3 regions of the Methylobacterium guangdongense genome follow, and region 2 is predicted to be linked to each of the others. Evidence: predicted binding sites of a transcription regulator. Region 2 holds the regulator's gene; each other region holds the start of a gene.

What was found. Region 2 encodes PhoB, which activates phosphate uptake and scavenging genes when phosphate is short. Its sites were predicted from a motif close to TGTCATNNANCTGTCAT; they were not measured.
Positions count from the first base shown of each region.
Region 1: AAHG09_RS06735 (inorganic phosphate transporter) is a predicted target of PhoB. The motif match lies at 4,644-4,660, and genes of this name have one in related genera.
Region 3: AAHG09_RS23850 (alkaline phosphatase D family protein) is a predicted target of PhoB. The motif match lies at 3,656-3,672, and genes of this name have one in related genera.

Region 1 covers NZ_JBBXMX010000002.1:616,623-624,294, reverse strand. The annotation lists gene AAHG09_RS06755 (GAF domain-containing protein) at 246-3,026, shown strand; gene AAHG09_RS06750 (response regulator) at 3,037-3,414, shown strand; gene AAHG09_RS06745 (hypothetical protein) at 3,597-3,902, opposite strand; gene AAHG09_RS06740 (hypothetical protein) at 4,203-4,475, shown strand; gene AAHG09_RS06735 (inorganic phosphate transporter) at 4,705-6,084, shown strand; gene AAHG09_RS06730 (S1/P1 nuclease) at 6,128-7,033, shown strand; gene AAHG09_RS06725 (beta-keto acid cleavage family enzyme) at 7,384-7,672, opposite strand, start outside.
Region 2 covers NZ_JBBXMX010000010.1:55,887-63,558, reverse strand. The annotation lists gene AAHG09_RS19000 (protein-disulfide reductase DsbD family protein) at 1-1,521, shown strand, start outside; gene phoB (phosphate regulon transcriptional regulator PhoB) at 1,673-2,368, opposite strand; gene phoU (phosphate signaling complex protein PhoU) at 2,500-3,219, opposite strand; gene pstB (phosphate ABC transporter ATP-binding protein PstB) at 3,294-4,124, opposite strand; gene pstA (phosphate ABC transporter permease PstA) at 4,150-5,037, opposite strand; gene pstC (phosphate ABC transporter permease subunit PstC) at 5,045-6,022, opposite strand; gene pstS (phosphate ABC transporter substrate-binding protein PstS) at 6,108-7,148, opposite strand; gene AAHG09_RS18965 (hypothetical protein) at 7,462-7,672, shown strand, end outside.
Region 3 covers NZ_JBBXMX010000016.1:19,964-27,635, forward strand. The annotation lists gene AAHG09_RS23835 (PAS domain-containing protein) at 1-81, opposite strand, end outside; gene AAHG09_RS23840 (rhomboid family intramembrane serine protease) at 477-1,298, shown strand; gene AAHG09_RS23845 (CBS domain-containing protein) at 1,430-1,861, shown strand; gene AAHG09_RS23850 (alkaline phosphatase D family protein) at 2,046-3,614, opposite strand; gene AAHG09_RS23855 (patatin-like phospholipase family protein) at 3,867-4,853, opposite strand; gene hisI (phosphoribosyl-AMP cyclohydrolase) at 4,850-5,272, opposite strand; gene folE (GTP cyclohydrolase I FolE) at 5,313-6,131, opposite strand; gene AAHG09_RS23870 (iron-sulfur cluster assembly scaffold protein) at 6,370-6,813, shown strand; gene yidD (membrane protein insertion efficiency factor YidD) at 6,818-7,156, shown strand; gene pdxA (4-hydroxythreonine-4-phosphate dehydrogenase PdxA) at 7,382-7,672, opposite strand, start outside.

The sequences.
Region 1 (7,672 bases), on a different contig from region 2:
ACGTAAGCCGCCCATTCGCGAACGGCCGCTTTGGAGAAGCACCGACGGCGGTCCAGGCGGCTGGGCTGGGTCGCTATGAGAACGTCGCCTATGGGTGATTTCACGTCCGTCCGCTTCTCGTCAGCATATGCATCGAAGCCGACATGGCTTTAGGGACGCCTTCATAACCTAACTCTGTTTGGCGGAGGCTCTGCTTCCAGGCAACGCAGTTGACCTCGAACGCTTGAGCAACGACAGCGAAGGAGATGATACCGTCCGTCGTCACCGACCCGGCGCGCCTCGCGGCGCTCGACGCCCTCGCCATCCTCGACACACCCGCCGAGGCTGGTTTCGACGATGCCGTGCGCCTCGCCACGCGCCTGTGCGCTGCCCCTGTGGCCCTCGTCAGCTTCGTGGCCGGCGAGCGGCAATGGTTCAAGGCACGGGTCGGCTTTCCCCACTGTGAGACCGACCTGAACTCCTCGGTCTGCAAGTTCGTACTGGACGAGCCCGATCTCCTCATCATCCATGATCTCGCCGTAGATCCACGCACGTCAAAAAACCCGCTCGTCACGGGCGAGCCCGGCATCCGGTTCTACGCAGGCGCACCGCTGCGAACCATCGAAGGGCACGTCCTGGGTTCGCTATGCGTGATCGACACCGTCCCTCGTCCTGATGGCCTTTCCCCGGAGCAGGCCGACGACCTGCGAGCGCTCGCCCGTCAGGTCTCGCGCCAACTGGCATTGCGTCGGGTTATCGAGAGCCGCGACGAGACCTTGGAGGCGCAAGAGGCGCTTCGCGAGAGTGAGGATCGCTTCAAGACGATCCTGGAAACGGTCGAGGACGCGTTCGCCATCGTCCAGGTGAAGTTCGACGCCGACGACCGCCCGGTAAATTACCGTTTCGTCGAGGCCAACCCCGCCTTCGAGCGGCAGGCCGGGGTCAACCTGCGGGGTAAGTGGGTTACCGAGTTCGCGCCCGATCTGGAGCAGTTCTGGTTCGACACCTACGGGCACGTGGCCAAGACTGGCGAGCCTGCGACCTTTGAGAAATACGCGGAGGCGTTCAAGCGCTGGTTCGACGTACGCGCGGTCCGGGTCGGCAATCCCGACGAGCGGCGGATCGCGATCTTGTTCAGCGATGTCACTGGGCGCAAGAAGGCGGAGGCGGACCTGCGCGCAAGCGAGGCGGTGGCCCGACAAAACGTCGACCGTGTGCAACTCGCCCTCGCGGCCGGTGCGATCATCGGCACGTGGTTCTGGGACCTGCCGACCGACCGTTTCACTGTGGACGAAGGGTTCGCACGCAGTTTCGGGCTCGATCCGGCGCTGGGACGCGAAGGCATTCCGCTCGCCCAGATCGTCGCGACGGTGCATCCGGACGATCAGGCAGGGCTGGGCGCGGCCATCTCCAACGCCATCCTCCGGGGCGGGGCCTACGCCCACCAGTACCGGGTCAGGCGCGCGGACGGATGCTACTACTGGATCGAGGCGAACGGGCGCGTTGACCGTGGGCCGGACGGCACGCCCTTGAGCTTCCCCGGCGTCCTGCTCGACATCGAGGACCGTCGCGCGGCGCAGGAGGCGCTGCGCGAGAGCGAGGCGCATTGGCGAGGCCTATTCGAGCGGCTGAACGAGGGGTTTCTCGTCGGCGAGATCGTCCGCGACGAGGCCAGCCGGATCACGGATTGGCGCTACGTCGACGTAAACGCCGCCTGGGGCGCGCTCATCGGCTTCAAGCCGGAGGACGTCATCGGGCGGACGATCCGCGAGGTGCTGCCGGCCGTCGAGGACGAGTGGATCGACGAGTTCGCCGCCGTCGTCGAGACAGGCCACGCCGTGACGTTCACCCGCCGGGTCGGCAGCCTGTGCCGCTGGTACGAGGGTCGCGCCTTCCCGCTCGGGCGGGAGCGCTTCGGGGTCATCTTTCTAGAGGTGACCGCCCGCGTCGAGGCGGACGTGCGCCGCGACGCACTGCTCGAACTTGGGGATCGCCTGCGCGACGTCGCCGACGTTCCCACGCTGGTCGACGCCGCAGCCGGCATCCTGGCCCGCGCCACCGATGCGACCCGGGCAGGATACGGCCTCGTCGACCCGGCGAGCGAGACGGTCGAGGTACTCACCGACTGGCACGCGCCCGGCAACGTCTCCGTCTCGGGTATCCACGGCTTCCGCAGCTACGGCTCCTACATCGCGAACTTGAAGCGCGGGGAGGTCGTCGCCATCGACGACGTGACGCTCGATCCGCGCACCCGGGACGCCGCGCCGACGCTCCTCAGCATCGGGGTTCGGGTACTGCTCAACGTGCCCATCCTGGAGCGCGGCCGGCTCGTCGGCATCGCCTTCGTCCACTGGTCGGACAGCCATCCCTTCACCGAGGACGACCTTGCGTTCGTGCGCACGGTGGCTGACCGGGTGCAGATCGCGGTGGCGCGGGTGCAGGCGGAGGCGGACCAACGCGTACTCAACGAGGAGCTGTCGCACCGGCTCAAGAACACGCTGGCGATGGTGATCTCCATCGCCTCGCAGACGCTGCGCACCGTGCCGGACCGCGCGCCCGTCGAGGCGTTCGAGCGCCGCATCCACGCTCTCGCCTCGGCCCACGACGTGCTTCTGCGCCAAAGCTGGGCGGCGGCTCCGGCTAGGGAGGTCATGCGGGCTGTGCTGGTCAACGCGGGGCACGGCGACCGCGTCGACGTCGCGGGCCCGAAACTCGACCTCGGGACCCGGGCGACGCTCTCGCTCTCGCTTCTTCTGCACGAGCTGGCCACGAACGCGGCCAAGTACGGCGCGCTCTCGGTGCCCGGCGGCCGTGTTGCCATCGATTGGCGGCTGGAGGGCCAGGGTGAGGAAAGCGAGGTCACACTCGACTGGACGGAACGCGGCGGGCCGCCGCCCGTTCCGCCCGCAACCACCGGGCGCAAGGGGTTCGGTTCTCGCCTGATCCGCCTTGGGCTCATCGGGACGGGCGGCGTGGACCTCCGTTACCCCGCGTCCGGCTTCGAGGCGACGATGCGCGCTCCGCTCGTTCAGTTGCAGCATTCCTGAGGAGATTTGGTTGGGCCAATCGAAGCCGCCCGCGCGGCCTGTCATCCTCGTCGTCGAGGACGAGCCTTTGCAGCGATTGATGGCGGTGGACCTCGTCGAGGACGCGGGCTTCGACGTCGTAGACGTTGCCAGCGCGGCCGAGGCGGTGCGCGTACTGGAGAGCCGACCCGATATCCGTGTCGTGTTTACCGACATCGACATGCCCGGGGGGCTGAACGGAATGCAGTTCGCCGCGACCATCCGGGACCGCTGGCCGCCCATCGAACTGATCATCGTCTCGGGCAAGCGGACGCCCGGGGCCGAGGAGCTGCCGGCACGAGGTGTGTTCTTCGCCAAGCCCTACAAGAAGGAGGAGATCACCGCGATCATGCAACGAATGGTGAGGTGAACTCGCTGGTAGCAAACGGCCAACGAACGGCTGCTTTTGGGAAGCATCGATGGCCTTGGGCACGACTGACATGGGTCGGTAGAAGTCCGTCTGCTTCTTTGGCCGACACTCTCCGGAGTGGTCTGTCGGTTCCAGGGCAGCGCCGCCGAAGAGGCAGACCGGAATTCGACCGAGCATCCTTATCAAAGCGCCCGCGATTTCCCGGCGGCACCGGAGGAGTGCTTCTTCTTTTTGCGTTTGCCGGCCAGCAGCACCACCTCCGCATTGTCTTCGGCGACGCGCTCAGCCAGCGCGAAGTTATGCAACTCCGGCGTCCCATCCTGGTTCGCTGACGACCCTTCGGTCACAGCAAAGAAGGCCGCACGCACGATGTCCTTCTTGCTCGCCTCCGGATGCCGCTTCCGGACGGCGGCGCGGATCGCCTTCGGCTTCATGCCCGGCGCCGCGATGTTGCGCAGCGTTGAGGCAATCTCCTCGATGGAGGTCATACGGTCTCCTCGGCTGTTATCGCGTCGAGCCGCTACCCATAACCTATGTGACGCTTCGATGACACGGCCACATGCCGTGCTTCTCGTCCGGCCCACCTTGTTCACGCCTGTGTGAGGCCATATCGAACCCCTACGTTCCCTCCCGAGACCGGAACGCACTTAGGGCGCGCCTCTCCGCGAGGCGGAGCCCCTTTTTATTGCCCCGCTGGACGACGTAGCCGGCAAGCTCGTCGGAAAGCGTAGCCGCTCGTCTGGAGCCACAGCCCTCCGGTCGTCGTCTTGTCGCGGAGACACACCTACATGGCCGCCATGGCTAAGCGGCCGATGACCCTCGACCTGTTCGCCACGCTCGACATCATCGACGATGACGTCTCGGCGGTCGTGGACGCTTACCTGGCCGACCCCACCTCCCGCATGGTGGCGTTCGGCGACGGCTACCGCATCAATCCTGCGGCCGCCGTCGCGTCCCATCCCTTCGCCCGCACGTTGATGGAGCAGCCATGGGCGGACGAGGCGCTTCGACGTGCGGCCGTGCGGGCCGCCATCCTGCTCGCCGAACCGGAACGGAAGTGAGCGAGGGCGCGGCGATACCGCGGCCTCCGAGGCTCGATTCACGAACAGTGGGGTTTCATGATCGTCCCTGCCGGACACTTGGCATCCGGCAGTTCGCAGCGGCCGGTGAACAAACTATCGGCTCACTGGCGAGGATGTGAGACGGCTCCCGCTCCCGCCACATCAGGGCGTCGTGCAAGTGTCATGACATTGCGGCGACATCGGCGGCTGTCGATGCCGAGAGGTCGTTTTGCTCGCTTCCCTGACGCCGGGCTCCCCGACCACCCTGAGCCTGATCCTCGGCTGCCTCGTCCTGGCGCTCATCTTCGAGTTCTCGAACGGCTTCCATGATGCCGCCAATGCCGTCGCGACGGTCATCTACACCCATTCGCTGAAGCCCTTCGCCGCCGTCGTCCTGTCCGGTCTGATGAACTTCGCCGGCGTCCTCCTCGGAGGCATCGCCGTCGCCTATGCCCTTGTCGAGCTGATCCCACCCGACGCGCTCACCCCTCCGAACGGCGGGGCCGCAGTCGGCATGCTCGCCGCCCTGTTCGTATCCGCCCTGTCCTGGAACATCGGCACGTGGTGGCTGGGCATCCCGAACTCCTCGTCACACGCGCTGATCGGTTCGCTGATCGGCATCGCCGTCGCCGACGCCTTCCTTCACGATCGCAGCCTCGCGCAGGGCGTCGACTGGCACCAGGTTCGGGACGTGCTCGCCTCGTTGCTGGTCTCGCCGCTACTCGGCTTCGGCCTGGCGCTGCTGATGTTCCAGCTGTTGAAGCGCCTCGTGCACGACCGTCACCTCTACGAGCCGCCCAAGGAAGGGCAGCCGCCGGTCTGGTGGATGCGCGCGCTGCTGATCTTCACCTGCACCGGCGTCTCGTTCGCCCACGGGACCAACGATGGCCAGAAGAGCATCGGCCTGATCATGCTGACGATCATCGGCCTGTACCCGGCCGATTACGCGCTCAACCCGCAGATGACCCAGCCGCAGCTTGCCCAGATCGCGTCAGACCTGAACCCGGCGGCCGACCTCATCGCCCGCTTCGGCAACGACCGGAAAACCGAGGGCGCGCGGGCGGCGCACGAGATCCATGACCGTCTCGGCCGGATCGACAGCCCGGGCGACATCGCCGCCGACGAGCGGACCGCGATCCGCGACCGCCTCAACCGCGTCCTCACCGAGTTGAAGGCGGTCGAGGACAACGGCGGCACGCCCGATGCCGATAAGAAGACCGCCGAGGCGCTCCACGGCCAGCTCGGTCGGACGGTGCAGTATGCGCCCTGGTGGGTCCGCATCGTCAGTGCCCTGTGCCTCGGGCTCGGCACGATGATCGGCTACAAGCGGATCGTTCGCACGCTCGGGGAACGGCTGGGCAAGCAGCACCTCGTGCCGGCGCAGGGGGCCGCCGCGGAACTGGTGGCCGCGGGCTTGATCGGCGGCGCCGGCATCACGGGCTTTCCGGTGAGCACCACACACGTCGTGACGGGCGGCATCGCGGGAACGATGGTGGGTTCTGGCGCGGGGGTGCAGCCGGCGACGCTGTGGCAGATCGCGACGGCCTGGGTCCTCACCCTACCCGCGACGATCGTCCTGTCCGGGACGCTGTTCTACCTGATGTCGTGAGATCGGCATCGTGCGCGGCACACCAGACCGTCGGAGCTTCCGCATGCACCGTTCCCTGTCGCTCGCCGTCATCGCGGGCGCGATCGGCGGGCTCATCGCGGCAAGTGATGCCTGCGCTTGGGGAGACGAGGGCCACCGCATCGTCGGCCGCATCGCCCTTCCGCTCCTGACGCCGGAAGCCCGAAGGCAAGTCGACGCGCTGCTCGCCGCCGACACGGACACGCTCACGGCCCCGGATTTCGTCGCGCGCACCACCTGGGCCGACCGCTGGCGCGACTCCGACCGCAACACGACGAAGCTGCGCTACACCGCCACCCAGCAATGGCACTTCGTCGACATCGAGATCACGAACCCGGATTTGTCCGATGCCTGCGCGGGTCGCAGGCCGCTACCGGACGGTACACCCGCGAGCCAGGGCCCGGCACGCGACTGCGTCGTCGACAAGGTCGAGCAGTTCGCTGCTGAACTCGCAGACAAGAGCCTGCCACAGGCGGAGCGGATCCTGGCGCTCAAGTTCCTGCTGCACTTCACCGGCGACCTACACCAGCCGCTGCACGCGGCGGACAATCACGACCAAGGCGGCAACCAAGTGCAGGTGCTCTACGGAGGACACCGGGTGGCGAGCCGGCTGCATGCGTACTGGGACACGGCGGTGGTGCAGCGGATCGGGCGCGACGAAACGGCGGCCGCGGAGGACCTCGCGACGACCTTCGCCGCAGACCGCGACGCATGGCAACGCGGCCGACCCGCCGATTGGGCGTTGGAAAGCTTCGCGGCCGCCAAGGCAACGGCCTACGCACTGCCATCGGCGACGGTGCCGGATGAGCACGGCACGCCAGCCTACGCGCTGGACGAAGCTTATGAACAACGCGCCACGGCAACCGCCCGCGAGCAACTCACCAAAGCCGGCTTTCGCTTGGCCACCTTGTTGAACGCCGCCCTGCGTTGAGGCTGGACTGGAAGCTACCGTACGGGAAGAACAACCTGACGACGGTCCATCATTCCGAGCCGCAGCCGCTGGATGAGTGTCCGCTTCCGGTGCGCGTCGATGGCGATCCGCACGACTGGTTTGGGTCGGTAGGAGGCCGTCCGCTTTTCCGGCGGCCACGATCAACAGCAGATATTCTGCTTTCGGCCGCTTCCGCGCTTCTCAGCAGGCGCCTCTGAACGTCCGGGATGGGTGGTTTCCTTGCCCGTCTGCTTTGGGAAGTCGAAGCTACGATACCGGACGTTAACCAGCTCAAATCAGTCGACCAGGGGTGCCCCTTCTCTGGCGTTTAGCCACCCGCACAATAGGCTTCAGCCCACGGCCCAATCTGAGCGAAGCTCCGCCGCAGTCGCCGGCTGACCACCGCATGCAACGACCGTTGCAGACGCGGCGGCGACGAGTTCCGCGTTGTCCCGAGCCGTCCTTCCGTCCGGGGTGAGCAGGTTGTTCTCGAACCCAACGCGGACGTGTCCGCCGAGCAAGGCAGAGGCCGTGACGCAGGCGTTCTCATACCGACCGAAGGCGCAGGTCATCCAGTGCCTCGCCCGAGGCTGGTCCGGCGCCAGGAACGGCAGCAGATCGGACGGGGCCGAGGTCTGG
Region 2 (7,672 bases):
TATTTTCCCTATGCCGAGACCGCGATCGACAACGCCGCCGCGCAGGTGATGTCGATCGATGGGGCCGGCCTGCACCTCACCCTCGCGCGGAGCAGCCCGACCGAAGCGGCTCCCGCAACCCTTCCGGGCGTGCTGACCCTCGATGAGGTGACCGAATCCGGCCCCCGCCGCCTCGCCTTCGCGTATGGGGACGAGCCGGTGCTTCCGGCCGCGGCCGCACCACCGGCGCCCGTCGAGCCGACCCCGACGGGATCGACTGCGTCCGACCTCGATGCGCTGACCCTCGCCACCGCGGCCGCCTTCGCGTTTCTCGGCGGCCTGATCCTCAATCTGATGCCCTGCGTCTTCCCGGTGCTGTCGATCAAGGTGCTGAGCCTCGTGCGGCACGCCGGCGAGGAGTCCGCGCGCCTGCGCCTGCACGGCCTCGCCTACACGGCCGGCGTGCTGGCGAGTTTTCTGGGACTGGCCTCGGCGCTGATCGCCCTGAAGGGCGGCGGGGCGGCGATCGGCTGGGGGTTCCAGCTGCAATCACCTCTGGTCGTGGCGGGGCTTGCGTATCTGCTGTTCGCGATGGGCCTGAGCCTGTCCGGCGCGGTGACGGTCGGCGGACGGCTCGCCGGTGTCGGCGACAGCCTCGCCCGCCGATCGGGCTTGAGCGGCTCGTTCTTCACGGGCGTCCTGGCCACGCTGGTGGCCACGCCCTGCACGGCGCCGTTCATGGGCTCCGCGGTGGGATTCGCCCTGACCCAGAGCGCCGCTGTGGCGCTCGCCGTGTTCGCGTGTCTCGGGCTGGGCCTCGCCCTGCCGTTCTTGGCTCTGACCCTTTGGCCGCCGGCCCTGCGGGCACTGCCGCGGCCGGGCGCCTGGATGGAAACCCTCAAGCAGGTGCTCGCTTTCCCGGTCTACGCCACCGTGGCTTGGCTGATCTGGGTCCTGGCACAGCAGGTCGATCCGCGGGGCCTGCTGGCGGCGTTGATCGGCCTCGTGCTGGTGGGGTTCTCCGCCTGGGCCTGGGAGCATGGCCGCAACGCCGGATCGGGGATGGCGCGGATTGCGCAGGTCTGCGCGGTCCTGGCGCTGATCGCCGTCGCGGCCCTGACCCTCAGGCTGCCGCAGGATCGCGTCCCGGCCTCCGCGCAGGCTGACGGTGCCATTGAGCCGTTCACGCAGGCCCGCCTCGACGCGCTGGTCGGCGCGCACAAGCCCGCCTTCGTCAACATGACCGCCGCGTGGTGCATCACCTGCGCGGTCAACGAGACGACGTCCCTCTCCACCAAGGCCGTGCGGGCCGCGATGGCCGAGCGGGCCGTGACCTACCTGAAGGGGGACTGGACCAATCAGAATCCCGAGATCACCCGCCTGCTGGAGAAGCACGGCCGGAGCGGCGTGCCGCTCTACCTGCTCTATACCGGCGCCGGGGAGCCCCAGGTGCTGCCGCAGATCCTCACCGAGGGGACGGTGCTGCAGGCTTTGGCATCAGTGCCGGCTGGCGCTGACCGGAGCGCCGCGCTGACCCGTTGACCGGGGTTTCCAAAGGGGGGCAGCCCTTTGGCGGGGCGTCGGGGCGGAGCCCCGGCATCCGGCTTGTCCCGACACCGGACAGCGTCCGGCACCAGGGCTCTGCCCTGGACCCGCCAAAGGTCTCGATCTTTTGAAACCGGAACTGGGCGCCTCAGGCTTCGAGGGAGAAGGTTTCGTCGAACGCGTAGCCGGAGCCGCGGACGGTGCGGATCGGGTCCGCCTGGCGCGGGCCGTTCAGCGCCTTGCGCAGGCGGCCGACATGCACGTCGACCGTGCGCTCGTCGATATAGACGTCGTGGCCCCACACCCCGTCGAGCAGCTGCTCCCGGGAGAAGACCCGGCCCGGCGCCAGCATCAGGAATTCGAGCAGCCGGAACTCGGTCGGGCCGAGATGCAGTTCCTCGCCAGCGCGGCGGACCCGATGACCGGTGCGGTCGAGTTCGAGGTCGCCGGCGGCCAGACGGTCCGAGACATGGGCGGGCTTGGCCCGGCGCAGCAGCGCGCGGATCCGGGCCAGCAGCTCCGGGACCGAGAACGGCTTGACGATATAGTCGTCCGCCCCCGTGCCCAGCCCGCGGACCCGGTCGCCCTCCTCGCCCCGGGCGGTGAGCATGATCACCGGCAGCCGTTCGGTCTCGCGCCGGGCGCGGATGCGACGGCAGAGCTCGATGCCCGACAGGCCGGGCAGCATCCAGTCGAGCAGGACCAAATCGGGCATCCGCTCGGCCAGGAGCAGTTCCGCATCGTCGCCCCGAGCCGCCGAATCCACCAGGAAGCCCTCGGCTTCCAGGTTGTAGCGCAGCAATGTGGTCAGCGCCTCCTCGTCCTCGACGATCAGGACTTGCATGCTCACGTTCGATGACCCGTTCTCGCGGCGGACCCGCCGATGGTGCCGGAGGCCCCGCCCTGTCTCAAGGTGCGCGCGTGGCGCTGCGCACCGCTATCCCGACGTCGACGCGCGCCGTCCGGGTTGATCCTTTACGAAGCCTGTCCCCCGTCCACCGTCGCGTAGTTCGACGCATCGTTCTTGGGGCGGTCGCCCGCGAGCGTCTCCCCGGTGGCGAGGTAATGGATCGTCTCGGCGATGTTGGTGGTGTGATCGCCGATGCGCTCGACGTTCTTGGCGCAGAACAGCAGATGCGTGCAGAACGAGATGTTGCGCGGATCCTCCATCATGTAGGTCAGGAGCTCGCGGAACAGCGAATTGTACAGCGCGTCGATCTCGCCGTCGCGCTCCCACACATCGTGGGCCGCCTGGACATCGCGGCTCGCATAGGCGTCCAGCACGTCCTTCAGCTGGCCCTCCGCCAGATCGCTCATGTGGCGCACGCCGAGCACGATCTTCTGCGCCGGCGCCTGATCGGAGATCGCCACCACGCGCTTGGCCACGTTCTTGGCGAGATCGCCGATCCGCTCCAGATCGCCGGAGACGCGGATCGCCGAAATGGTCTCGCGCAGATCGATCGCCAGGGGCTGGCGCCGGGCGATGAGCAGGACGGAGCGCTCCTCGATGTCCCGCTGAAGGGCGTCGAGGCGCTTGTCGGCGAGGATCACGGTCTGGGCGAGCCCGTCGTCGCGGCGCACTAGGGCGTCGGTCGCCTCCGCGGTCATCTTCTCCGCCACGCCGCCCATCTCCGAGATCGAGCGACGGAGATTTTCCAGGTCGGTGTCGTAGGAGGTAACGATATGGCCGGGCATGGGGTGGATCCTTCGATGGGGGCGTGCGAACCCACGCGTTGGGGCGATCCCGCGGAACCGGTCCTCGAAACGGCTTAGCCGAAGCGGCCCGTGATGTAGTCCTGCGTCCGCTGCTGCGTCGGGTTCATGAACATCCTTTCGGTCTGCGAGAACTCGACCAGCTCACCGAGATACATGAAGGCGGTGAACTGCGAGATGCGGGCCGCCTGCTGCATGTTGTGCGTGACGATCGCGATGGTGAACTCGTCGCGCAGCTGCTCGATCAGCTCCTCGATGCGGCCCGTCGAGATCGGGTCGAGCGCGGAGGTCGGCTCATCGAACAGGATGACCTCCGGGCGCTGTGCCACGGTGCGGGCGATGCACAGCCGCTGCTGCTGACCGCCCGACAGGCCCATGCCGGACTGCTTGAGCTTGTCCTTCACCTCGTCCCAGAGGGCGGCCTTGCGCAGGGACGACTCGACCCGCTCGTCGAGCTCTGCCTTCGGCAGCTTCTCGTAGAGGCGGATGCCGAACGCGACGTTGTCGTAGATCGACATCGGGAAGGGCGTCGGCTTCTGGAACACCATGCCGACCCGGGCCCGCAGGTCGTTCAGATCGACCTTCGGATCCAGGATGTTCACGCCGTCCAGCAGGATCTGACCCTCGGCGCGCTGCTCCGGATACAGGCTGTAGATCCGGTTGAAGGTGCGCAGCAGGGTCGACTTTCCGCAGCCCGACGGACCGATCAGGGCCGTGACCTGCCGATCGTGGAAGTTGAGGTCGATGTTCTTCAGCCCGTGGAACTGGCCGTAGTAGAAGTTCAGCCCCTTCACGGCGATCCGGACCGGCGCCTTGGTATCGGCGCCGGCCTTGGCGGAGGGGTGGATCAGGGGCTCGGCGGCGGCGGTTGCTGCAGCATTGCTCATCGGGTCGATCCTTCGGGCTCGCGCTTCAGCGGGCACGCTGCGGCTTGATCACCAGGCGGGCGATCACGGAGAGGGCGAGGATGGTCACGGTGATCAGGAGCGCTCCGGCCCAGGCCAGCTGCTGCCAGTTGGGATAGGGCGAGAGCGCGAACTGGTAGATCATCACCGGCAGGTTCGGCACGCCGCCCATGAGGTCGGCGTTGAACCAGCTGTTGTTGTTGAGGGCGGTGAACAGGAGCGGCGCGGTCTCGCCGGCGATCCGGGCCAGCGCCAGGATGATCCCGGTCACGATGCCGGCCGAGGCCGCGCGCCAGCTGACCTTCATGATCACCATGGAGGGCGGGGCACCGAGGGCCGCGCCGGCCTCGCGCAGGGTCCCCGGCACGAGGCTCAGCATGTCCTCGGTGGTCCGCACGATCACCGGCGTGGCGATGATCGCGAGCGCGACGCCGCCGGCCCAGCCGGAATAGCTGCCCATGGGCCGCACCATCAGCGTGTAGACGAACAGGCCGATCAGGATCGACGGCGCCGAGAGCAGGATGTCGTTGAGGAACCGGATCAGGACGGCCAGCTTCGAGGTCCGGCCGTATTCCGCCAGGAAGGTCCCGGCCATGACGCCGACCGGTGTCGCGATGACGATGCCGATCGCGGTCAGGATCAGGCTGCCCAGCACCGCGTTGGCGATGCCGCCGCCCTCGCTGCCCGGCCCGGGGGTCGGCTGGGTCAGCAGCGTCGGGGTGAAGCCGCGGATGCCCTCGACGATCAGCATCAGCAGGATCGAGCCGAGCACGATCACGCCGATCAGCGTGGCGAAGGCGCAGAAGCCGCGGAGCATTGCATCCGCCCGGCGCCGGCCGGGACGGACCCGGCTCCGCGCGAGGGGGGGCGCGGCGAGTGTGTTGATCGCGTCCATGGGAGCCTCAACCAACCCGCACGCGCGACGTCAGGATGCGCGCGGCGATCAGGACGATGAAGGTGATGACGAACAGGATGCAGCCGAGCGCCATCAGCGCGTTGAGCTGCATGCCGTCCGCCTCGTTGAACTCGTTGGCGATCCGGGACGCGATGGTCGAGCCGGGATCGAAGATCGAGGCGGAGAGGCGGTTGGCGTTGCCGACCACGAAGGTCACCGCCATCGTCTCGCCCAGCGCGCGGCCGAGGCCGAGCATGATGGCGCCGATGATCGAGACCGAGGCGTGCCGGATCAGCACGAACCGCGTCACCTCCCAGGTCGTGCAGCCGACCCCGTAGGCGCTCTCCCGCAGGATCGTGGGGATCTGGTCGAGCATGTCGCGGGCGATCGAGGCGACGAACGGCACGATCATGATCGCCAGGATGATGCCGGCGGTGAGCACGCCGACCCCCGAGGGGATGCGGGCATACAGCACGGTTCCTACGATCGGCAGGCCCTCGACGACGTTGGAGACCGGGATCTCGACGAAACGGGCGAAGAGCGGCGCGAAGATGAACAGGCCCCACATCCCGTAGATGATGCTCGGGACCGCGGCCAGGAGCTCGATCGTCATCGCGACCGGCTTGCGCGCCCAGCCCGGGCAGAGCTGGGTGAGGTAGATGGCGATGCCGAGGGAGATCGGGACGCCGATGACGAGGGCCAGGAGCGCGGAGCTCACCGTGCCGATGACGGCGACGAGGGCGCCGTACTGCTCGGTCCCGACGTTCCAGGCGCTGGATGTCAGGAAGCCGAAGCCGAATTCCCGGAAGGCCGGCAGGCCCCCGTAGACGATGGAGCCGATGATGCCGACGAGGACGGTCAGGACCAGGAGCGCCGCACCGTAGGCGCAACCGCGGAACAGGGCGTCCTGATTCCGGCTCGGACCCTTCCGCGCTGCGGCCGTGCGGGTTCGGCCGAGGGCAATCGTTTCAGTCAAAGCGGACATCCGCGGTTCTCTGCGATAGATGGCGTGGTAGCGCGGCGCGAACCCAGAAGCGAGGGAGGAGGTCGAAACCTCCCCCCGATAGAGCTTACATGTTGTAGACCGGCTTCCCGTCCTTGCCCTTCACGCTCTTCCACTCCTCGTGGATCAGCGTGACGACGTTGTCGGGCAGAGGAACGTAGTCGAGATCGGAGGCGAGCTTGTCGCCGTTCTTGTAGGCCCAGTCGAAGAACTTGAGCACGTCGGCCGCCTTGGCCGGATCGGCCGGGTCCTTGTGGACCAGGATGAAGGTCGCCGCCGTGATCGGCCACGCGTCCTCGCCCGCCTGGTTGGTGAGCGCGATGCCGAAGCCCGGAGCCGACTTCCAGTCGGCGCTGGCGGCGGCCGCCTGGAACGCCTTGTCGTCCGGCTGCGGGAACTTGCCGGCCTTGTTCTGCAGCAGCGCGTAGGCGAGCTTGTTCTGCTTGGCGTAAGCCGACTCGACGTAGCCGATGGAGTTCGGCACCTGCTTCACGGTGGCGGTCACGCCCTCGTTGCCCTTGCCGCCCTGACCGACCGGCCAGGAGATCGTCGTGGCGGCGCCGTACTCCTTCTTCCACCCGTCCGAGACCTGGGACAGGTAGGTCGTGAAGATGTTGGTCGTGCCCGAGGCGTCGGACCGATAGACCGGGGTGATGTTGATGTCGGGCAGCTTCAGCCCGTCGTTGAGCTTCGCGATCCGCGGATCGGTCCACTTCGCGATCTTCCCGGCGTAGATGTCGGCGAGCACGTCACCGGTGAGCTTGAGCTTGCCCGGCTCGACGCCGGCGATGTTCACCACGGGCACCACGCCGCCCATCACGGTGGGGAACTGCACCAGGCCGTCCTTGGCCAGCTGCTCGCCCTTGAGCGGCGCGTCGGTGGCGCCGAAATCGACCGTCTTGGCCTGGATCTGCTTGATCCCGCCGCCGGATCCGATCGACTGATAGTTGAGCCCGGAGCCGGTTTCCTTCCGGTAGGCCTCGGCCCATTTCGAATAGACCGGGAAGGGGAACGTGGCCCCGGCTCCGGTGATGTCGGCGGCCAGCGCCGCAGACGCCAGCTGGACCGTCGCGAGGCCGACGGCGAGCGCGTAAGCGAAGGGTTTCAATGAAATCTCCGTTGCCGTCGGGCCAATCCTGCGCCGCTCCGCCGGCATGCTCATGCCCGCGGCAGAGCCTTGCGGCCGGTCCTCGAAAGACCCAGCGCCGGCCGCCCGATGGATGCGCGGTTACGACAGGTAGATGACACCGGCATGACATCGCGCCGCAGGTCGTTCGGCACGGTTTGTGGCTCTCGCGCGTTTCCGGAGCACTCTCCCCCCGGGCGGATACCGGTCCGGCGCATGGGAGGGCATCACGACACAGGCTCACGGCGGTCGTAGACGGCCTGGGCGGTCAGGACACCGGAAGGACGTTGGAGCCGTGCAGGGTGAAGGCACCGACCCAGTGACGGAGCGAGATCCGGGCTGGCTGGCCCTGCATGCCGAGCGGGAGGCTCTGGAGCGGGCCCTCGCCCTGGCCCAGGCCCATCAGAAATTCAGCCCCGATGCGGATGTCGCCGCGGCGGCGCGGCGCGAGGAGGCGGCCCTGCTGGTCGACCTCGATCGGGTGCTGACCTTGATTCGAGCGGCCG
Region 3 (7,672 bases), on a different contig from region 2:
CTCGCCCCGCTCCGGCGCGGCGCGCTCGCCGCGCAGGCGCTCCCAGTAGGCGTGGAGCATACGGCTGGTGGGATGCTTCATCGGTGTCCCGACTCTAAACGCCTGTGGTTCATCCCTGGATCGTTCTGGTACATCCGCGAGGCTGTAGCCGGCCGGTCCGGGCACTCACGGCCTTCGAGCGCACGCCCCGTGCCGACGCGGCGCCCGGCGGTACCGCGTCGGCGCCGGCGAGACAATCGCGGCCGTCGCATCCCTGGGACCGGTCCCTCGACACGCCGGACCGCCCGGCCAAGCTGGCCGTCTGCCGCGGCCGGCCGGGACTGTGCGGGCGGGCCGAATGGGCGTGTTCGATCAGGTCTTTCGGCGTCACGACCAGTCGCCGCGGGGACTTCGGCCGATCGGACGAACCGTCTTAACCAAATTCAAAACGTCGCCGGGGCTTGCCCACCCGCCCCGAGCCCCGACATGGTGCCGGGATGGATGCCTCCCCCGAATTTCCGCGGCAGAGCCGCGTCCCGGTGTTCAACATGCCGGGGGTCGTCACGCTCTCGATCGGGCTGCTGCTGGCGATCCAGGGGGTGCGCGAGTTCCTGCTGCCCGACACCTGGGACATCCGGCTCGTCCTCGATCTCGCCCTGGTGCCGGCCCGCTGGACCCTGTGGTTCGATCCCGGCCAGGCCGCCGAGGTGGTCCGCGCGGCGGGTGATTCGGGCGATCCCGGCCTGCAGGCGGCGCGGGAGGCCTTCGCCCGCTACATCGTGGGCGAGCACGCGTTCCAGCCCTGGACGCTCGCCACCTACGCGCTGCTCCACGGATCGTGGATGCACGTGATCTTCAACAGCGTGTGGCTCGCCGCCTTCGGCTCGCCGGTCGCCCGACGCTGCGGCCCCTGGCGCTACGGGCTGCTGGCGCTCGCCGGCACCGCGGCGGGCGGCCTGCTGCACGTGCTGGTCGATCCCCTCAGTGCCGGGCCGCTGGTCGGCGCCTCGGCGGGGATCTCGGCCCTGATGGCCGCCGCCGCCCGGTTCGTGTTCCAGCCGCCGGCCTCGGGCTACGCCGGGCCCCCCTGGCAATTGCCGCCGCGCCGGCCGGTCGAGACCATCCCCGAACTCCTGCGCAACCGGACGGCGGTCTCGTTCCTGGCGATCTGGCTGGTGACCAACCTGCTGTTCGGCCTCGTCAGCGTGCCGCTGGTCGGCGAGAGCGCCGCCATCGCGTGGGACGCGCATCTCGGCGGGTTCATCGTGGGCTTCCTGCTGTTCCCGTTCCTCGACCCGCGGGAGAGGGTGAAGGCCTGACCACCTTGCCAACCGGGCGAAACGGCCACACACTCGCCGCATTGTGAAGGAGCCGGGGCCAACCCGGCCGACAGCGGAATCCGGGCGCCGCAGGCTGATGGCGCACCGGACGCGTCACAAGGGAGAGAGCCATGACCGTCGCACGCATCCTGGCCGAGAAGGGCAGCTCCGTCGTCACCGTGAGCCCCGACAAGACCCTCGAGGAGGTCATCCAGATCCTCGCCGACCGGCGCATCGGTGCCCTGGTGGTCGCCCATGACGACGGATCGGTGGCCGGCATCATCTCCGAGCGGGACATCATGCGGGCGTTGGCCGGGCACGGGGGCTCGGCCTTCGACGCGCCGGTCTCCGCCCACATGACCGCGGCCGTCACCACCTGCGGGCGGAGCGCGACGATCGAGGAGGTCATGACGCTGATGACCGACGGCCGCTTCCGCCACGTGCCGGTCTGCGAGGACGGGCGGCTGATCGGTCTGGTCTCGATCGGCGACGTGGTGGCGCGCAAGATCGCCAGCGTCGAGGCCGAGCATCAGGCGCTGCGGGATTACATCACGATGGCGTAGGGAGGGATAGGCTCTCCCTCCCTTTGGCCAAGCGGATTCACGCTTCGTGCGCCGAGATGCTCTCTCCTCCCCCTTGCGGGGAGGAGTTGGAGGTGGGGGTGGTGCAGGCTGAGGCGCCGCGGTGCCTCCTGCACCACCCCCACCCCTGGCCCCTCCCCGCAAGGGGGAGGGGAAAAGCGTCTCCTCACGCCTTCGCGGGGTCGAGCGTCACGTGCCACAGATCCGCATCGGTCGCGTCCTTGAGCGTCACCGTCATCTGCTCGGTCCGGCCGTCGACCGCCACATGGCCGAAGAACTGGTAGCCGGAGGCCGGTGACAGGTTCACCTGGCCCTTCTCGGGGGCCTTCACGAACCGCAGCTGCGGCCCGAAGGTGTTGTCCAGCGCGTTCGGCCCGAAGGTGCCGGCGTGCAGCGGCCCGGAGACGAACTCCCAGAACGGCTCGAAATCCTGGAACTGCGCCTTGTTGGGGTCGTAGTAATGCGCGGCCGTGTAGTGCACGTCGGCCGTGAACCACACCGTGTTGCGGATGCCCGCGTTCTTGATGAAGCGCAGCAGGTCGGCGATCTCCAACTCGCGCCCGAGGGGCGGGCCGTCGCCCTGCGCCACCGCCTCCGAGCCGAAGTTCTTGTCGACGTCGTACGTCACCACGAGGCCGAGCGGCATGTCGGCGGCGATCACCTTCCAGGTGGCGCGGGATTCGAGCAGCGCCCGCTTAAGCCACGCGGTCTGCTGCGGCCCCAGGAAATAGGAATCCGGCCCGTAGGCCGTCTGCGTGTTCTCGCCGTTCGGCCCCCGGTAGGAGCGCATGTCGAGCATGAACACGTCGACCAGCGGGCCGTAGCCGATCTTGCGGTAGACCCGGCCGGGCTCGGACGGCTCGAAGCGCATCGGCATGTATTCGTGGAACGCCTTCGCGGCGCGCAGCTGGAGGGCCAGCACGTTCGGGTCGGCGTACTTCTTCTTGAGGTGCTCGGCGCGGGTCAGCGGCTCGCCCGGCCACCAGTTGTTGGTGACCTCGTGGTCGTCCCACTGCGCCAGGATCGGCACGGCGGCGTTCATCGCCAGCACGTTCCGGTCGGTGAGGTTGTACTTGTGCCGGCCGCGGAATTCTTCCAGCGTCTCGGCCGGCTTGGAGACCGCCTCGGTCACGCGGTTGCGCCAGAGGCTGCCGTCGGGAAGCTTGACCTCGGACTGGATCGGCCCGTCGGCGTAGATCGTGTCGCCGGAATGGATGAAGAAGTCCGGCCGGTTCTTCAGGATGGCGGAATAGATCGTCATGCCGCCGCGGGCCTCGTCGATGCCCCAGCCCTGGCCCGCCGTGTCGCCCGACCAGCAGAACGAGACCGAGCGCCGATCCGCCGGCGCGGTGCGGAACCGCCCGACCTGGGCCGGCCCGACGATGGTCGGCGCGGCGATGTCCTGCAGGCGGACGCGATAGAAGATGTCCTGGCCCGCCGGCAGGCCGGTCAGCGCCACCTTCACGGTGCCGTCGGTCTCCGGCAGCGCATCGGCGAAGACGCCCTGGAGGTTGGAAAAGCTCTCGGTGGTCGCCCACTCGATGATCGCCCGGGCTGGCCGGTCGGCGCGCGCCCAGACGACGCCCGAGTCGGTGCCGACATCGCCGGATTGGAGCCCGTGGGTCAGGAGCGGCCGGTCGGCGGCGCGGCTCAGGCCGGGGCGGGCGAGGCCGGAGGCCAGCCCGACGAGGCCAGCGCCTCCGGTGAGCAGGATCTGACGGCGACTCGCGGACATTGGAACCCCTCCAAATGGTGGGGCGTCCATGGCAGGCGGGGGCGACAGGGGGATGACGGGCGGGAGATATCCGAAGGGGCGGAGGGCTTCCCAGGTTCTCCCACCCATCCCCCTCATCCTGAGGTGCCGGAGCGAAGCGGAGGCCTCGAAGGAGCCATCCAGCCAGCACCGCGATCCCTGGAGCCCTCCTTCGAGGCCCGCTGACGCGGGCACCTCAGGATGAGGGGGTTGAGTGGGATCGTCCCTGCAGGCTCAGGCCCGCGCCTCGGCCCCCGCCACCACGGCCCGGATCCGCGGCAGCGCCGCCCGCGCGGCCCGATACCCAAGGGCGATCCCCTCATCCGCCCGGTGGAAATCGAAAAGGCCCATCCCGGCCACGTCCGGCCCGATCGCCACGTCCGGCGGGTCGCGCTCCAGACGTGAACGGGAGATCCGGTCCTGCGTGATGTTGAACGCGTCGAGCACCACCCGGGCGAGGCCCGGCATGGCGAGGTCCGGCTGCGGGCGTCGGAAGCCGAACAGGCGGGTGCGCAGCGCGTCCAGGACGCCGCGGCGGGCCGGGCGGACCGGCACCTCGCGCACCACCGGGCCGCCGGTATCGCCGTTGAGGTTCACGCAGATCACGAGGTCGGCCCCCAGCGCCCGGGCGAGCGCCACCGGCACCGGGTTGACCAGCGTGCCGTCCATCAGCACCCGGCCCTCATGGGTCACCGGCGGGAACAGGCCGGGGATCGCGTAGGAGGCGCGCACCGCGTCCACCGCCGGCCCCTCGGTCAGGCAGACCTCCTGGCCGGTGCCGTACTCCGTGGCGACGCAGCCGAACCGGATCGGCAGGCGCTCGATCCGGCGCTCGCCGAGATCGGCGTGGAGCCGCTGGCGCAGGCGGTTGCCGGCGATCAGGCCCGAGCCCGGCAGCCGCGGATCGATCAGCCCGACCACCCGGCGCCGGGTCAGGGCCCGGGCAAAGGCCTCCAGCCGGTCGAGGCGCCCGGCCGCGTAGCAGGCGCCGACGACAGCCCCGATCGAGCAGCCCGCCACCACGGTCGGATGGATGCCGGCCTCCTCCAGGGCGCGCAGCACGCCGATATGGGCCCAGCCCCGGGCCGAGCCGCCGCCGAGCGCCAGCCCGATCCGCGGACCCGCCTTGGGCAGGGGGCGGATCGGCTCGACGGCGCCGGGCAGGAAATACGGAACGGCGGGACAGTCTTGCCACCCGGTCGCGGCAAGAGTCGCGCTCATGTCCCGGCGAAGTCCAGGGTGACGCGGCCGTCGGATTGCCGGGTGACGGTGCGGTAGAAGCAATCCCGCCGGCCCGTGTGGCAGCAGCCGCCATCGCCGCCGACCTCCACGCGGATCAGCAGGGCGTCCTGGTCGCAATCGACCCGCATCTCGACGATGCGCTGGATCTGCCCGCTGGTGGCGCCCTTGTGCCAGAGCTCGGCCCGCGAGCGCGACCAGTACCACGCCTCGCCGGTCTCGAGAGTGCGCGCCAGCGATTCGGCGTTCATGTGCGCCAGCATCAGCACTTGGCCGTCCCGGGCATCGACCGCGATGCAGGTGATCAGCCCGTCCCGGTCGAAGCGGGGCGTGAAGGCTTGGCCTTCCTCGACCGCGGCGCGGGGGCCGGGGGGATCGAAGGCGATGTCGCGCGCGGTCATGGCGTGATAAAGCGGTCCCTGACTCGGCGCGTGCTGTAGACTACTTGGCGCCGCCGCGCACCAGGGTCAGGAAGCGCACCTGCTCGTTGGCGTTGTCCTTGAACACGCCGCGGAACTGACTGGTGATGGTCGAGACCCCGGATTTCTGGACGCCGCGCATCGCCATGCACAGGTGCTCGGCCTCCACCATCACGGCGACGCCGCGGGGCTTGAGGATGCTCTCGATCACGTCGGCGATCTGGGCCGTCATGGTCTCCTGCGTCTGCAACCGGCGGGCGAAGGTGTCGACCACCCGGGCGAGCTTCGACAGGCCGACCACGCCCCGGGTCGGGTAATAGGCGATGTGGGCGAGCCCCATGAACGGCACCATGTGGTGTTCGCAATGGGAGTGGAACGGAATGTCGCGCACCAGCACGATGTCCGAATAGCCCTCGACCTCCTCGAACACCCGCTCCAGCAGCTTCTCGGCATCGACACCGTAGCCGCCGAACAGCTGCTCGTAGGCCTTGGTGACCCGGGCGGGGGTATCCAGCAGGCCCTCGCGGGTCGGGTCGTCGCCGGCCCAGCGGAGCAGCGTGCGCACGGCGGCCTCCGCCTCGGCGCGGCTCGGGCGGCCGGTCTCGATCCCGTCGGGGACGCGGGTGGCGGAGGCCGGCTCCGGCGCGACCTCGACGGGGCGCGCCTCATCCACCGGCCGATTGTCATTGCGCATGCCGTCCAGACCTTGCCCGTCGATGCCGTTCCGGTGAATGACTTGGCCGTCGCTCGGATACGACAGGGACTTGAGCGCGGCATCCATGGCATCTCCGGCCCGGGCGATGCGGGACTTCATCGGGGTGCTGTCGGGCTTGGCGTACATCGTCGGAATCGCGTCGGGCGTGTGAGGGAAGATCCCGGGCCTGAAAAGGTTTCAGGCCGGCGCCCGGGATGGCCAGAGCCGTGGATGCCACCGTGGCCGTGGGCGCGACCCTGGTCGACGGCCTGCCTCCTCGCGAAGCGACCGTCAGGCGCCTATATCATCGTTCGCGGGGCAACGCGCAATGCGCGAACCGCGCGGCAGTGTCCCGACGGGACCTGTACCCACGGCCGAGGACCCGATGCTCGACGATATCTACAACCGCCGCATCCTCGAACTCGCCGCCGATATCCCCCGGCTCGGCCGGCTGGAGAACCCAGATGCCAGCGCCACCGCGCATTCCCGCCTGTGCGGCTCGACCGTGACGGTGGATCTCGTGCTGGGCGAGGACGGACGGGTGACGGACTTCGCCCAGGAGGTCCGGGCCTGCGCGCTCGGCCAAGCGTCCTCGTCGCTGATGGGCCGCCACGTCGTCGGCGCCAGTGCCGAGGAGCTGCGGGGCGTGCGCGAGACCATGCGGGCGATGCTCAAGGAGAACGGCCCGGCCCCCGACGGCGCCTGGGCGGACCTCGCGGTGCTGGAGCCCGTGCGGGACTTCAAGGCGCGCCACGCCTCGACGCTCCTGACCTTCGACGCGGTGGTGGACGCCCTCGACCAGATCGCCGCCAAGCGGCAGGCTGCCTGACCGCATGGTCCGGCGGGCGGCGCATTGGGGCATCCGCGCCTATCAGCTCACCCTGTCGGGGCTGATCGGCCGCCAGTGCCGCCACTGGCCGAGCTGCTCCGAATACACCGACACCGCCATCACCCGGCACGGGTTGTGGCCGGGGGGCTGGATGGGTTTCGCCCGGATCTGCCGGTGCGGTCCGTTCGGCACCCACGGAATCGACCTCGTGCCGGAGCGGCTGCCCGCGGGGGCGGCGTGGTATCGCCCCTGGGCCTATGCCCGCTGGCGCGGCGTCGAGGCGCCGCCTTCGCCGTTTGCGTGCGAGGCCGTGGGGGAGGGTGCTGCGGGCGACGGGCGGTGAGGGGTCGTGTTCTTGGTTTGTTTCACGTGAAACACGGCTGACAACACGGGTTCTTTTCTGGATCGCCGTTCGCATCCGCTTGCGCACTCTCCTCGCCCTTGTGGGGAGGAGTTGGAGGTGGGGGTGGTTCAGGAGGCACCGGACCACTCGATCCTGCACCACCCCCACCCCTGGCCCCTCCCCACAAGGGGGAGGGGAAAACGCGCTTGATCCTTGATCGCTCGCTCAGGCAGCCTGACGATTGGCCGCCAGCCGTTCCGCGAATTCGATCGCCTCGATCAGGCTGCGCTCGTTGGCGATGCCCGTCCCCGCGATGTCGAAGGCGGTGCCGTGATCGACCGAGGTGCGGATGATCGGCAGCCCCAGGGTGATGTTCACCCCCGACAGGTCCATCCACTTTCCCGTCGCCGGGTCGATCTCGAACCCCAGCAGCTTCACCGGGATGTGTCCCTGGTCGTGATACATCGCCACCACGGCGTCGTACTGGCCGGCGCGCAGCTTCACGAACACCGTGTC